DNA from 2 places in the Lysinibacillus sp. ACHW1.5 genome. Region 2 is predicted to be linked to the other one. Evidence: riboswitches for the same ligand, from Rfam matches in the RefSeq annotation. Region 2 holds a riboswitch; the other holds the start of a gene.

Region 1 (7,484 bases), 220 kb from region 2:
TAACAATTCCAAAAATAACAGGTACATTCGTTGACAATGACACATTGGCAATGCCTTTTGCCGATTCATTACAAACATAGTCATAGTGTGTTGTAGAGCCACGAATAACAGTACCTAAACCAATAATAGCATCATATTTCTTGGTTTCTGCCAGTTGTTTCGCTATAAAAGGAACTTCAAAAGCTCCTGGCACCCATGCAACATCAATAGATGCAGAATTAACCCCATGACGAGTTAAACCATCCATTGCCCCATCCAATAATTTGCTAGTAATAAACTCATTAAAACGACCCACTACTACTGCAATTTTCAAATCCGTTCCAATTAATTGTGCTTCAAATGTTTGACCCATTGTTCCTTCTCCTTTTTACATAGAAATTTTAGTTTTATTAGTGGATAATTGTTGACGATAAGCAACCAATGCTTCTATCGAGATCATTTTTAAGCCATGTTGTGCAGCGTAATTTGTTAGTTCTTCAAACCGAAGCATGTGCCCATCATCACCCATAATTTCGCAAATAACACCTGCAGGTACGCTATGACAAAGCTTCGCTAGATCAATAGTGGCCTCCGTGTGTCCTCTCCGTTCCAGCACGCCTTGCTCTTTCGCAATCAACGGAAAAATATGGCCTGGTCGACGAAAATCAGTCGGCTTAGCTTGCTTTTCTACCATCCTTTGTATCGTTAGCGCACGCTCAAAGGCGCTAATCCCTGTCGTTGTTTCTACATGATCGATACTTACCGTAAATGCGGTTTGATGGTTATCTGTATTGTGCTGAACCATTGGATATAAATCTAGCTTTTGTGCAAGCTGCTGTGAAATCGGCGTACAAATTAAACCTCTACCATTGGTTGCCATAAAGTTGATTGTTGCTGGTGTGATGAATTCAGCGAGTGCCAGAAGATCTCCTTCATTTTCTCGATCCTCATCATCAACCACCACAATCATATTGCCCTGCCTTAAATCCTCTATGGCTTCTTCAATTGAATGTAGCACGATCATCAACTCCTATTCTGTGATTTAAAAACCATGTTGTGCTAAATAATCTCTTGTAATAGCTGGCGTTATTTGCCCCTTTTTTAATTGCCCTATAATGTATTTTCCAACTAAATCGGTTTCGATATTAACGATTGCTCCAACCCTCTTCATACCTAAAACGGTTTCTTTGTAAGTATGAGGAATAAGTGAAATTGTGACACTCTTGGCTTCAACATGAAAAAGGGTTAAGCTTGTGCCATCAATTGTTATGGAACCCTTTGGAATACAGAAGTTGGTTAGTTCCTCTGATATTTCGATATCAATATAAACGGCGTTTGCTACTGGACGTTTTCGCAAAATTTTGCCGACTCCATCAACATGACCAGCAACAAAATGGCCACCAAATCGCCCATTAGCAGGCATGGCACGCTCCAAATTAACAGAATCACCTATTGCCAGCTGCTGTAGATTTGTTGCTTTGACTGTTTCAGGCATAACATCCATCGTAAGCTGCTGTTGTGTGAAATTTGTCACCGTTAAACAAACTCCATTGACCGCTATACTGTCACCAAGCTTGACATCCTCTGTTATCTTGGCTGATTGCACCGTAATTTTCATACTGTCCCGATCGCTTTGCACGGCTTTTATGATACCAATATCCTCTACAAGTCCTGTAAACATTCCATCACCTACTCTACTTTATTAGCACTTCTATCCTTTACTTTTACAGTTTATCCATCTGTTTTTGTGCCTTATCCTTCTCCCTTCTCTCGTTAGCAATAAAAAATAAAAACCCCTTTACATCAAAGGGGTTTTGGGAGTATAAGACATCAACAAATAAGCCTATTTGAAAACAATTTTTTCATAGACTGTCATCTCATTCGTTCTTCTCCCATCCAGACTATCACTGTCGGTTTTGGATTTGCACCAAATCAGCTTGCGCTCACGGACTTTGAATTGCTTCATCACCGCCGATTGGGAATTTCACCCTACCCCGAAGAACATCTTCTATTCAATTGTGCTAAATAAAAAAACTTCCCACAAGATGATTGGGAAGATTTGTAGTAAATGCATAGTCAAATAAACCTTCTAAATTAGAATCAATTTAAAAAGTTCGCATTTTTACCCTTCTCCCATCCAGACTGTAACTGTCGGTTTTGGATTTGCACCAAATCAGCTTGCGCTCACGGACTTTGAATTGCTTCATCACCGCCGATCGGGAATTTCACCCTACCCCGAAGAATATTTTTATTTAGCTAGTCTTACGATAACACTATTTTATTATATTATCCATCCTTCTTTTTAAATTTTTTTCGAAGCATAAATTTTAAACAGCTCTGACGAGACTTGAAAAATGTAAAAGATGTTAATAAAATGATGTCATTTAACCTGTTTATGGAACTTCTTAATCAACAAAACGTTCCTTTACAAGTGACTATTCAGTCTAGGCCGTTTGGAGGTCATTAATTTGACATTTTTAAAAAATATACCTTTTAAACAAGCTGTTTTCTATGCCCTATTAGCACTCTGTTGTGGGGTTTCGATTGTTTTCGTAAGTCATAACGAACAATTTTATGATCGACCGATAGCAAAAATAACGCAAGTGGATGTAATAGAATCCGAACCGATGACAGATATGTATGAAAATGAGGATTTTTTGTTTACACAGGAGATGATGGCCATTATCAAAAATGGTCAGCATAAGGGGCAATCCATTCATTTGACGAATGACTATTCTTCGTCTGGTGCTTTTGATCAAGAATATCATGTAGGCAATGAAATCTTTGTCACGGTAGATGATCGCACAACACAATCAGTTTTAACAGGAACCATTCTCGATTTAAAACGAGATCAAACCATGGTAATGATTGCATGGATTTTTATTTTTGCCCTACTTATTGTAGGTAAAAGACAAGCCTTATTTTCTATCATTAGTTTGAGTGTCAATGCTGTGATTCTATCATTCGCATTAGATCTTTATGTGAAGCATGGGGGCGTAAGCCTGTTATTAGTCAGCGGCATTTGCGCCCTGCTATTTACGATTATTTCGCTACTACTTATTAGTGGATTGCATACAAAAACATATGTAGCCATCGTGTCCACACTTTTAGGCACTGTTATAGCGCTTATCATAAGCTCTATTGTAATGTGGTTGACAGGTGAAAATGGTCTTCGTTATGAAGAAATGCAATTTTTAACACGTCCCTATCGTACCGTCTTTATGGCAGGTTTATTTATTGGCTCACTCGGGGCAGTAATGGATGTTTCTATTACAATGGCTTCCTCAATTTTTACTTTGTACGAGCAAGATCCTACAATCTCTGTCAAGGCTCTGAAATCTTCGGGACATGAAATCGGTAAAGATATTATGGGTACCATTACAAGTATCTTATTCTTTGCCTACCTTTGCGGCTCCATACCTATGATTATTCTCTATTTAAAAAATTCTTCCACATTAGGGCTTACATTGTCCTTAAATCTTTCTTTAGAATTAGCCCGTGCCTTAGCAGGGGGTATTGGTGTTGTCCTTACGATTCCTATCAGTCAGTATACCGCTATATTTTTTATTAATCGAAAGAGGGTTCGAGGATGAATGTTGTCGTCTTATTAGCAGTTATATTATGCGTGTTAATGGTACTTGTCGGCGGTAGACAGGGGATACGCTCATTTCTTTCTTTATTCCTAAACTTTGGTGTGCTCTTTGTCACCATTTTTTTAATGACAAACCCTAAAAATAGCCCTATCATCTTGACGTTTATTGCCTGTACGGTCATTAGCTGTATTAGTCTTTTCTATATCAATAAAACAAACAGTAAAACCATTACAGCCTTTATCTCGACGATGATAACGATAGTTGTGTTACTACTCTTTATTACCTTTGTAACGGAAAAGTCGATGATCCAAGGGTTTGGCGAAGAATCAACTGAAGAAATCAGCATCTTTTCTCTCTACGTCGGTGTTAATTTTGTGCAGATAGGTGCATCAGTCATCATTATGAGTACGATAGGTGCCATTATGGATGTAGCCATTTCCATCGCTACCTCTATGCATGAGATTTTTTATCGCAATCCTTCGATGAGTAGAAAAAAACTATTTGCAGCTGGCTTAAGTATAGGAAGAGATATATTAGGAACCGATACTAATACGTTATTTTTTGCTTTCTTTGGTGGCTATTTAAGCTTATTAATCTGGTTCAAGGACCTCTCCTATTCGATTGGGGAAATTGTTAACTCCAAGGTTTTTAGTGCCGAAATGACAACCATTTTTTGTGCAGGAATCGGCATTGCATTGATTATTCCGATTGCCGCCTGCATCAATGCCTTTTATTTAATTCGAACACGCGAAAAAACAGAAAAACTTTTATAATAATTACCAGTACCTATCATAAAACACAATAAAGCCGAGGTGTCTCAATGGACTTTTAAGACACCTCCTTTTGTTGTACCATTTTCATTGCAATCGCCGTATTTTCTGATAATATTTACCATAAGATGTTTACGTACGCTCAAAATGGTTGTTATTTCAAGAATACTAGATTGCCCATTCCATGTAACATTTTTTAGCATAGAACGTCAATACAACGAGATGAAAAAGGAGAAAGTTTGCAATGAAGCATATTATCTTTGATTTTGATGGGACGCTTGCAGATTCTACTGCTGTGTTTGCATCAGCATGGAATACTTTAGCCCAAAAATATAAATTTAAAGGCATTGAATTGAAGGAAATTGATACATTAAAAAAATTATCAATTTCAGAACGCAGTAAATTATTCGACTTCCCAATGTATAAGTTACCTATGATTTTACCGCAATTTTATAAATTGTATCGTCAATCATTAAATGATGTGCATCTTTTCGATGGAATGAAGGAACTATTAATAGAGATTGATAAAAGAGGCTATAAAATCATGATTATTTCCTCAAACTCTAAAGAGAATATTTTAGAATTTCTTAAAATGAACGGTATTCATTGTGTAGCAGATGTACTTTGCTCCAACCGCATTTTTGGTAAGGACAAAGTAATGAAAAAGTTTTTAAAGGAAGCGAATGTCGACTCGTCTGACGTCGTATACATTGGAGACGAGCAAAGGGATATTGTTGCTTGTAAGAAAGCCGGTATACCAATTATTTGGGTGGAATGGGGCTATGATGCCAAAGAAGTCGTGCAAAATGACGAACCTGAATACAGTGTCTCAACACCGCAGGAAATTTTAGAGATCATTTAATCATGAAAAAGGATAATAGCACTTGTCTATTATCCTTTTTATATGCCTATCCTTTGATGTCACTAATTTGCATTAGCTTTTCTGCTGTACTATTAACCCCTTTGTAGGCATCTGTTAATTCATGCATACTCGCAGCAAACTGCTGTGTAAACGCAGCAATTTGATTTGTTGATGCATTGACCTGATCGATGGATTGTTTAATATTTTCTAGTTGCACAGTTATGCTATCAGCACTTTCTGTGCTACTCTGGGACATTTTTTGTATTTCAGAAGCGACCACCGCAAAGCCACGCCCATGCTCACCTGAACGTGCTGCTTCTATCGATGCGTTTAGACCAAGAATTCTCGATTTCATAGCTAAATCTTTTACTAAATGGACAATCACATTAATTTGTTCAATATCGCCTGTCATCGATTCCGCGAAATTAGATAGCTCTTCCAAACGATTGGATACATCCTTACTGGCAGTGGCTAATCCATCATTTGTAGCTGTCATTTCTTCTACGGCACTCGAAAGCTCAGTTGCCAATAGACGCATACTATCCATTTTTTCGTTCGAAATAATGGCACTTACTACGCCAATAATACGTCCTCCTTCAAAAATAGGCTGGGCAGAGGCGATATAGGCCATACCAAAACCTTCTGCGCTACGCTCCTCTTTCACAAATTTTCCTGAACTTAACGCTATTTCTGTTGCTGTACCTCGATATTTATGTACTGGGTCACCAACCCCAACTTTTAAGTCAACCTTTTTTCCTGGTTTGTAGGCAAGCACTTTTTCCGTATCTGCCACGATGACACAAGCATCCTCTGGGTAAGTTGCTTGGTATAAATCAATCGAATCAATCGTTGCTTGTAGTTTAGGATGCATTGTCTTTTCCCCCTAAAATTTTCTGAATTGTATCAATTTAACTATATCATGCGATCCGAAAAAAGACACCAACGTCCAGTGGTGTCTCCTTACAACATTATGGTTTTTTCAATAATTCTACATATTTTTCTGCCGTTCGAATTTCAATTGTTAGAGAATTCTCTCCATAGCTTGCCTTAATTAAAAATGGTACATCATTTGAGTTTTGAAACCTAAAATCTAACGTATCATAAGAAACCGTAGCATCTCTTCCTTTTGGGACATATCCTACATCTAACGAATGATGATGGCGCTCAACATATTTGACGGGAATTTGGTCTACTGCATTAAACAAGGTTGAAGAAGTTTGACAGATTCCACCACCAATTCCCATGACTACCTTCTTATTAATAATTTCAGGTGCGGGTTGATAGCCATTTGCCTCATCTCTTGGACCCACAATTGTATTAAAAGAAAAATAATCGCCACTGCCTACAATCACATTATGAATGGCTCTAGCAGAGAGCTCAATATTTTTATTTCTTCCTAAATCAGCACGATTGAAATAAGTTGTATAAGATGCAACAACCACTTCCTCTAATAAAGGAAGATCCTCAAAATAATAGCCACTTTCTGTTATATAGAGCGGCATTTCTACCTGACCGCCAGTCGCAGAAGCTTCGATAATACGCTCCACTAGCTCACTTTCCTTTAAAATGATTTGCGGCTTCCCCTTGATCACTTGCCCGTTTTCATCCAATCGATCAAGCATCATACGCTGATCATAGCCATTTGATGTGTCCGTTCCTCTCGCCCATTCCCTTGCTAATTGTTCGATATGCTTTTGATAGGCTTGTGGGTCCGTATCGAAGCCAAATTCCTTTGGAGATATTGTTTTAAGTACCTTACTCGTAGTTGGATCAACAACCTCTACAATAGGATCAATCATTTGTTCTTGTTCATATGTAACAGGTTGCTGTATTTCCTCACGTTGTTGAATTTTTTGTTCTAGCTTGTTATCAGGGACTGCTGTTTTTTCACAACCTACGAGACCCGTCATACAGATAACGCAACATGTAGCTAACCACTTCTTTTTCAACCATAAACACCACCTCTATCTTCATACTACAGAGACATCTTATTCGTCTATTGCTCATAGTGTGTTGTTTTTTGGTTATTTTTATTTGTCAAGATAGCAAAAACAGGCTACATTATCCTTAGCCTGACATATCTAAAGATAGTTTGATGTGTATTCTTGTAGTTAATTAACCTTTTAATGATTTAGGGGGATTAATTCTAGAAGAAGTAATATACGCTTCCAATACGGTATACTTTAGAATTTAACGCGAAAAAGAGCATCTACTAGCTATCACAAAAGCCAATAGATACTCTTTCTTTTTTTATTTTTGAATAAACATTTGTGTCCAGTA
Region 2 (7,484 bases):
CCATGGGATAACTAGACAGGCGAGCCCCTACATGGAGCGGAAGCAGTTCGGCGCTCGTCCATAGAAAAGCATGCAGCCAGCAACAGAAATCCATTTCTACCTTTCAATTGACTGTTTTGTTTTGTTTTGTAACACTAAGAAAAGGTGTATTTCCTATTATGGAATACACCCTTTTCTTTTTCTTTAATACTGCAGTAGCATATTAACAAACACAACTAGAATGATAAACGGTACAACAACTAACATTAACATACGATATGTCGAATAATACCCTTGTCCCATTTGACTACCCGTTAGCAATTCTCTCTTCACAAATTCTTTATCTACTACATAGGCAATAAAAATAGCAATGAATAAATTCCCTAGTGGAAGCATGATATTCGACACTAAAAAATCGGTTGCATCAAAGATACTTTTCTCGAAAATCATTATATCCGATAAAACACTCGAAGAAAGCGCTGCTGGAATAGCTGCAATAAATACGACTATACCAAGTATAAGTGTCCACATGGGACGGGATTTCTGACTATGCTCCATAAATGCTGCGACGATAATCTCATATAAACTAAATGATGACGTTAATGTAGCAAATAAAAATAGCAATAAAAACATGGCTAAAAACACTTCACCGAATGGCATTTGACTAAATGCTGTTGGTAGTACCATAAATAGCAAACCTGGACCCGCTGCTGGCTCTAAATCAAAGGCGAACACAACAGGGAAAATCGCTAAACCTGCTAAAAATGAAACGAGCACGGTTAACAACACTACAGAACCTGCTGAATTCGGAAGACTGACATCTTTTTTTAGATAAGAGCTATATGTAACTAGACAAGAAAAGCCAACTGCTAACCCAAAGAACGATTGCCCGAGGGCTTCTAATAATGCCTTACCCGTAATATTCGAGAAATCAGGCCATAAGAAGAATTTTACCCCTTCCATTGCCCCATCTAATGTAACAGCACGCACAACAAGGACAATGAACATTATGAAAAGTAACGGCATCATCCATTTATTGGCTTTTTCAATCCCATTTTGTACACCTAATGAAATCACAAGTACGTTGGCTAATGTAAACAACACTAGACCAACTAGTGTAATCCATGGCGTGCCTATAATTTTTCCAAATAATTCAGCTGGATCTACTGCTGGATCAATTACCGCGCCAGCTACACCTAGCCCGCTATAAATAAAGATCCAACCTCCGACTACGCTATAAAAAGTTAATAATAAAAAACAGCCTAGCACGCCCATTCGACCAATCCAAGCCCAGCCTGGCTTAGTTGGGGCAATTTTTTTATACGCTGTTACAGCCTCGGATTGTGTACCACGTCCTAACACATACTCGGACAATAACATTGGTAGTCCTATTAACAAGGTAAATAACACAAAGATAAGGAAAAATGCTCCTCCACCACTTTGTCCCGTTACATAGGGAAGTTTCCAAATTGCTCCTAGTCCGATCGCCGCACCAGCTGATGCTAAAATAAAACCTAATTTACTAGACCACTGTCCTTTTTTTCCACTCATCTCTTCAAACTCCTCAAACATTCTAAACTCTTCTCTATTTTACATGAAAATATAGCTTTCGACTAGATTATACTTATAAAGTACTAGTTAGCTGTTTTACCCTATTACTTTTTTCTATATTTATTATTCTTCACACCTTTCTCTATCCATCATTCCTTCCAACAAAAAACCTCAGGTATGTTCACCCGAGGTTAGTAAAAATTATTTTGTTATATAGATAGAACGCTGGCGGTCGATCCACTTGCGCATAGTAGTAAATAAAAACGCCATAATAGCCGTTAATAAAATACCTTTTACAATGTTAAATGGTAAAATCCCAGCGATAATCATTTTATAAAGTGAGTCACCTACAACAGGTTCCATTCCTAAGAAGTATGTGTACATCGGTAAAAATACAGCGTAGTTTAAAATACTCATGCCTACTGCCATTACGACTGTTCCTGTCGCTAAACCTCCAACAAGACCAGCAATTGTTTTAAAGCGATTAAAAATAAGGCTTACTGGCAAAATAAATAAAATACCTGTTGCAAAGTTGGCAATATGACCTACTGGCACACCTGTTGGCGTTCCAGAGAAAATCCAATCCAATACATTTTTAAATAATTCTACTAAAATACCAGCTACAGGCCCCATTGTGATGGCTGCTATTAATGCAGGCATATCACTAAAGTCGACTTCCAAGAATGCTGGAAATGGTGGAATTGGAAAATTAAAAAGCATTAATAAAAACGAAATACTGCTCAGCATGCCAATCGTAATAAACGATTGAAGTTTAACATTTTTCTTCATAGAAAACTCTCTCCTCTTTGCTGATTCAATCTCGCAAGAAGAAAGGTGACGATCTTTCAATGTTAGCACAAAAAACCCTTATGCATGAAGAGCACAAGGGAGAAAGGCATGACGAATAAGCGTCAATTTAAACTATTTTTGAGCACCGTTTAAAAAGCCATACAAAAAAGCGCTCGTTTATAGTTTATTTCATAACAATGAATGACGATCGTACCTCCATCTTCTCCCATCCAGACTTTAACTGTCGGCCTCGGAATCACACCAAGTCAGCCATGCAAATAAATTTGCACAGGTCGCGGGCTGAAGAGCGAAGCATAAACCATTCGAGTTAATGGAAACATTAACGGTTCACCACTCTATTACCGCCGGTCGGGATTTTCACCCTGCCCCGAAGATGAATCATATTATTTTATACTACAACCTTACTATAATTAATTATCAAGAAAAAGTAAACAGTTCTGCTTAAAAAAATCCGATTAGATTTGTATGTATTGTAAAAATGGAGCATTCCATGTTACAGGAATGCTCCATTTTTGATTCTGCCTAAGGCATATATTGTTTATTTGGCCCCACAGGCTTTGGCAAATAATTTTTTAAATCGAATCCTTCCCAACTTTCTTGGACCACATTATCTAAGCGTAATTGTTGGTCAAAGCTAGCAGCAGTTAACATCATCGCTTCAATCAATTGGGTAGCGCGAATTGGCTCCATCGATGCTAAATCTAAGGGAATGTCGAATGTTACGACTACACCTTCCGCTTCCTCTTTCACGGTATATGTTACGTTTTCAGGAACCACTGTTACATAAACATCATCATTTTTGTTTTTCATTAGTGTAAGTGCTTCTGTAATATTAGCAAATGTTTGACGGAAATCTGGTGACAGATATTCTGCCCCATTCTCATCTTGGTATAAGTAATAATTAAAATGCTTGGCGTTTGTTAATGACATGGCTTGACTTGGCTCACCCTCTTGAGAAAACTCATAAGGTGTGCCATCTTCATTTTGAATCTCAACTTCCGTATATTCAGAATCCGAGAAGGTATCCTCTAAAGTCCCTTTGTACTCATTAACGGTAGCTGATGCAATATCATAGTCATTGTCCTTTGGTAAAACGTGGACAAGCTTGTCTTCCTTCTCCTTCAGTTCACCTTTAAATGGATGATAATCCGTAAACCCTTTGGCTTCTTCATCTATTTGAGGAGCATATTTTTCATACATCTGTAAGGTAGAAGGTTTTTCTGTTCCAAAATCAGTTGCTACACGCTCATTTGGTATCACATATGTCATTGGGACACTTTCTGCATCGCGTCCTGCCAAACCAATACGAAATACGACAGCATCTTTCACATCTTCCTCATAGACAGATGACCGTAAAGATAACATACGCTCATGCTCCGATACAATACTGGATTGAAGTGCCTCATCCTGGGTAGCTGCTTCTTTGGCAGAACGATCTTCCTGTAACGTAGAGTAATTAGCCGTTTCTGGCGTACTAGCTAAATCTTTTTGGCTAGCGTCATTATTCATCAACATGAAGCCAACGAGTACCGTTATCGCGAAAACTGCTGCTACACTCGTAAAAATCGACATTTTACGGAACTTAAATCGTGATGGTCGTTCATCTTGAATTAAAGGTTTACTTTCTTGTTGTGCTTCTTCATTCTCTATGGGTTGTTGTATCGCTTCTTGAAGGTGACTATTATCCTGCAAGCGAGCATCTGCCATTAACCGATTTAATATTTCTTCTTTTGAACGGCGGTCAGAAAGCTTAGGGGCATTGTTCAAGACATGTTCAAGCTGTTCATCATCAAATGGCTTATGCGTCATTGCCGTTTCGCCTCCTGTTCTCTAATCGGCTGTAGCTGTTGCCTTAAAAATTTAATGGCTCGATGCTGGGTCGTTTTTACCTTAGCTTCTGTCCAATCTAGTATTTGCGCTGTTTCTGCAATCGATAAATCTTGAAAATAGCGCATAATAATGACCATTTTTTGGTCGCCTGTACAGTTTTCAAGTGCTGATTCTACCTGCATAAATTCATCACTGGCCTGTAGCATATCTTCCGGTGATGGTGTGGTTGAATGGAGCTGTTCCGTTTCCCAGTCAAAGAAATCATGTGAATGCTTTTGACGTACAGCTTGCTTTCTAAAATGATCAATCGCTACATTTTTAGCAATAGCAAATAGCCAAGTTTTCTCACTACTATTGCCTGCAAATTGATCATATGAGCGCAACACTCGTACATAAACTTCATGTGCTAAATCTTCGGCAAGTGTACGGTTTTTTACTAAATATATTAAAAACTGAAACACGTCTTGGTGATATGCATCGTATAGTCGATGGAACACGGAGTCATTCAAAGCACTCCACCCCCGTTCTATAATATTTGTCGTCTTACATTCATAGAAGTTACAGCCAATTAATAGCAATACTTGTTATTAATCGAACGGTAAATAAAACGTGAAGGTCGTACCCTCTTTCAACACACTGTCTACCATTATATTACCTGAGTGAGCCTTCACAATATTTCTAGCAATGGCTAAGCCAAGACCAGTTCCACCCTTGGAACGAGTACGTGCCTTATCGGCTTTATAAAAACGTTCAAAGACATAGGGTAAGTCCTCTTGAGGAATGCCATGTCCTGTATCTTGAACAGATATTTTAGCAAAGGTCGGCTCCTGCTCTATTTTCACAGTTACAGACCCTTCATCTGTATGTCTCAGGGCATTGTCGACTAAATTTGTAAGCACTTGTTCAATGCGATCCTCATCTATATTAATCATGGCCTCGTCATTAAATTCACTTTCAAACAACAGACGAACATGCTTTTCTTTTGCTACCTGTGCAAACTTTTGTGTAATACGTTCGAATGTAGAATTAATTGGTAATTCATCTTTATAAAGCGTCATATGCCCTGATTCCATGCGTGCCAAATCTAATAGATCTGTCACAAGGCGACCCATTCGCTTCGATTCATCATAAATAATTTTGGTAATCTCATTTCGCTCTTCCTGATCCTGAATAAAATCATCATCCATTAATGCTTCCGAGTAACCTTGAAGCATGGCAATCGGTGTTCGAAGCTCATGAGAGACATTGGCAATAAAATCGGATCTTAGTTTTTCCAAGCGATGCTGTTCAGTCATATCACGAATAACAGCCACAGCGCCACGTATCATTTCACCACTATATAGAGGACTAATAGTAAATGTATAATAGCTGCCATCCATTTCAATTTCCTCTTCTAGTTTATCCTCAAACATCAGTACATGATCAAGCATATGATACAGCTCTGGCGGAATAGGTTTTGCACTTTGTGAGCCTTTATTCACAAACCATTTTTGCATTAGACGTTCAGCTGGTGGATTACTTAATAATATTGTACGATCCCGATTAAATGTTATCACTGCATCTGTCATAGATGTCAAAATATTAGAAAGCTGTTCGTTTTCTTGATTGATAACCTCTAAATTATGCTTTAATTGACGGCCCATTTGGTTGAAGGCAACGGCAAGCTGACCAATTTCATCATTTTGAGTAGTGGGCATTTTCGCTTCAAAATTCCCTTTTGCAATTTCAAAAGCTAATTCACGCATTTTTCTTAATGGCGAAGTTATCCGTGAAGAAAGGAAGAATGCGAAGAATGTCGTCAACACAAATGCAATGAAGGCTGCTAAAAAGACAATTTTCGTTGTTTCCTTAGACGTTTTATGTAACGCATCTGGGCTTTGGTAGATGAAGACAGCTCCATGTACTGCATTTTCAACATTTAGGGGAAAACCAAGTACGACATAAGATTCCATCTTTTCTTGATCAGTTGAAGAAGGCATCATCATTTCTTTAATAATCGGTTCATCTGATTGAAACACTTCATGAAAAGATTTATTGGCTAAAATAGTATCTTGTATTTCTTTTTTGTTGACACCCTCTTGCATCGCAAAGGACACTTCAACATGACTGATAGCGATCAATGCATTGGTCCCTGTAGGTAAAATATCTTTTAATAATTCCGAGGTAGATTCGGCTGTTTCATTGTCATCTACTATACTTGCTACTGTTGCTGCTGTTTGTCGCAATGAAATTTCTGCTTGCTGCATATGGTAATTTTGAAGAAATTCCAGCATTAATACCGTGAAAACAAATAATACAAATGAAACGAGAAGCAATATGGTTACCCATAGCTTCCCGACAACACTATTCCATATTCTATTCATTGACAACCTCAAATTTGTATCCAACGCCCCAAACCGTCACAATCATTTTAGCAGCGTTTTCAGAAACTCGGTTGAGTTTTTCACGTAAACGTTTTACATGTGTATCCACTGTACGTAAATCACCAAAGAAGTCATAATGCCATACCTCTTTTAGTAGTTGTTCACGGTCAAATACTTTGTCTGGCGATTTCGCTAAAAAGTACAGCAATTCATACTCTTTCGGTGTTAAATTAACCTCAATGCCCTCTGCAGTCACACGGTGTGCATCATGATCAATCATTAAGTGTTGGAACACCACTAAATCTTTTGAAGAAGATGCATTAGTCGTTGGTGAGAAAGCCTGTGAACGACGTAGAATAGCCTTCACACGTAACACAACCTCACGAGGACTAAATGGTTTAACGATATAGTCATCTGCACCAAGCTCAAAGCCTTGTACACGGTTCGCTTCTTCGCCTTTAGCAGTTAATAAAATAATAGGTGTTGCTGCGCGCTCTCGAATTTCTGCACACACTTCTAGCCCATCTTTTTCAGGCATCATAATATCAAGTAAAATACAGTGATATTCTTTTTCTAAAGATTTCTCGATCGCTTGTTCTCCATTTTCGGCCTCGTCAACAAGGTATCCTTCTCGCTCAAGATACATTTTTAATAAGCGGCGAATACGATCCTCGTCATCTACTACTAATACTGAAATATTTTCTGACACTTTCACGATCCCTCTCTTCCATCTTTCTCTAACTTCTATTGTACATGGTGTGACACATATTGAAAAGAAAAGAAAGCCTCTTCGCTACAGCGAAAAGGCTTGTTGCTTCACAGGTTACGCGTAGGAGTGTAAACCTGCAAGAATTAAGTTAACAGCAATTAGGTTGAATAAAATAATCCCAAAACCAATTAGTGCTAACCAAGCAGATTTTCGACCTTCCCAGCCTTTTGATAGACGTAAAT

The links. Region 2 has a riboswitch for FMN ahead of L6W14_RS05905 (ECF transporter S component). Riboswitches for the same ligand answer to the same signal wherever they lie in the genome.
Region 1: another riboswitch for FMN. It lies ahead of ribE (riboflavin synthase); the one in region 2 lies ahead of L6W14_RS05905 (ECF transporter S component).

What each region holds. Positions count from the first base shown of each region.
Region 1 covers NZ_CP091777.1:1,479,009-1,486,492, reverse strand. The annotation lists gene ribE (6,7-dimethyl-8-ribityllumazine synthase) at 1-352, opposite strand, end outside; partial or broken gene ribB (3,4-dihydroxy-2-butanone-4-phosphate synthase) at 380-997, opposite strand; gene ribE (riboflavin synthase) at 1,022-1,660, opposite strand; FMN riboswitch at 1,860-1,985, opposite strand; FMN riboswitch at 2,101-2,226, opposite strand; gene L6W14_RS07030 (YibE/F family protein) at 2,448-3,572, shown strand; gene L6W14_RS07025 (YibE/F family protein) at 3,569-4,345, shown strand; gene L6W14_RS07020 (HAD-IA family hydrolase) at 4,587-5,204, shown strand; gene L6W14_RS07015 (methyl-accepting chemotaxis protein) at 5,251-6,075, opposite strand; gene L6W14_RS07010 (VanW family protein) at 6,173-7,153, opposite strand; gene L6W14_RS07005 (CAP domain-containing protein) at 7,455-7,484, opposite strand, start outside.
Region 2 covers NZ_CP091777.1:1,255,388-1,262,871, reverse strand. The annotation lists gene L6W14_RS05910 (sodium-dependent transporter) at 184-1,530, opposite strand; gene L6W14_RS05905 (ECF transporter S component) at 1,732-2,319, opposite strand; FMN riboswitch at 2,534-2,719, opposite strand; gene L6W14_RS05900 (RNA polymerase subunit sigma) at 2,863-4,149, opposite strand; gene sigX (RNA polymerase sigma factor SigX) at 4,146-4,679, opposite strand; gene L6W14_RS05890 (ATP-binding protein) at 4,758-6,533, opposite strand; gene L6W14_RS05885 (response regulator transcription factor) at 6,526-7,242, opposite strand; gene ccsB (c-type cytochrome biogenesis protein CcsB) at 7,357-7,484, opposite strand, start outside.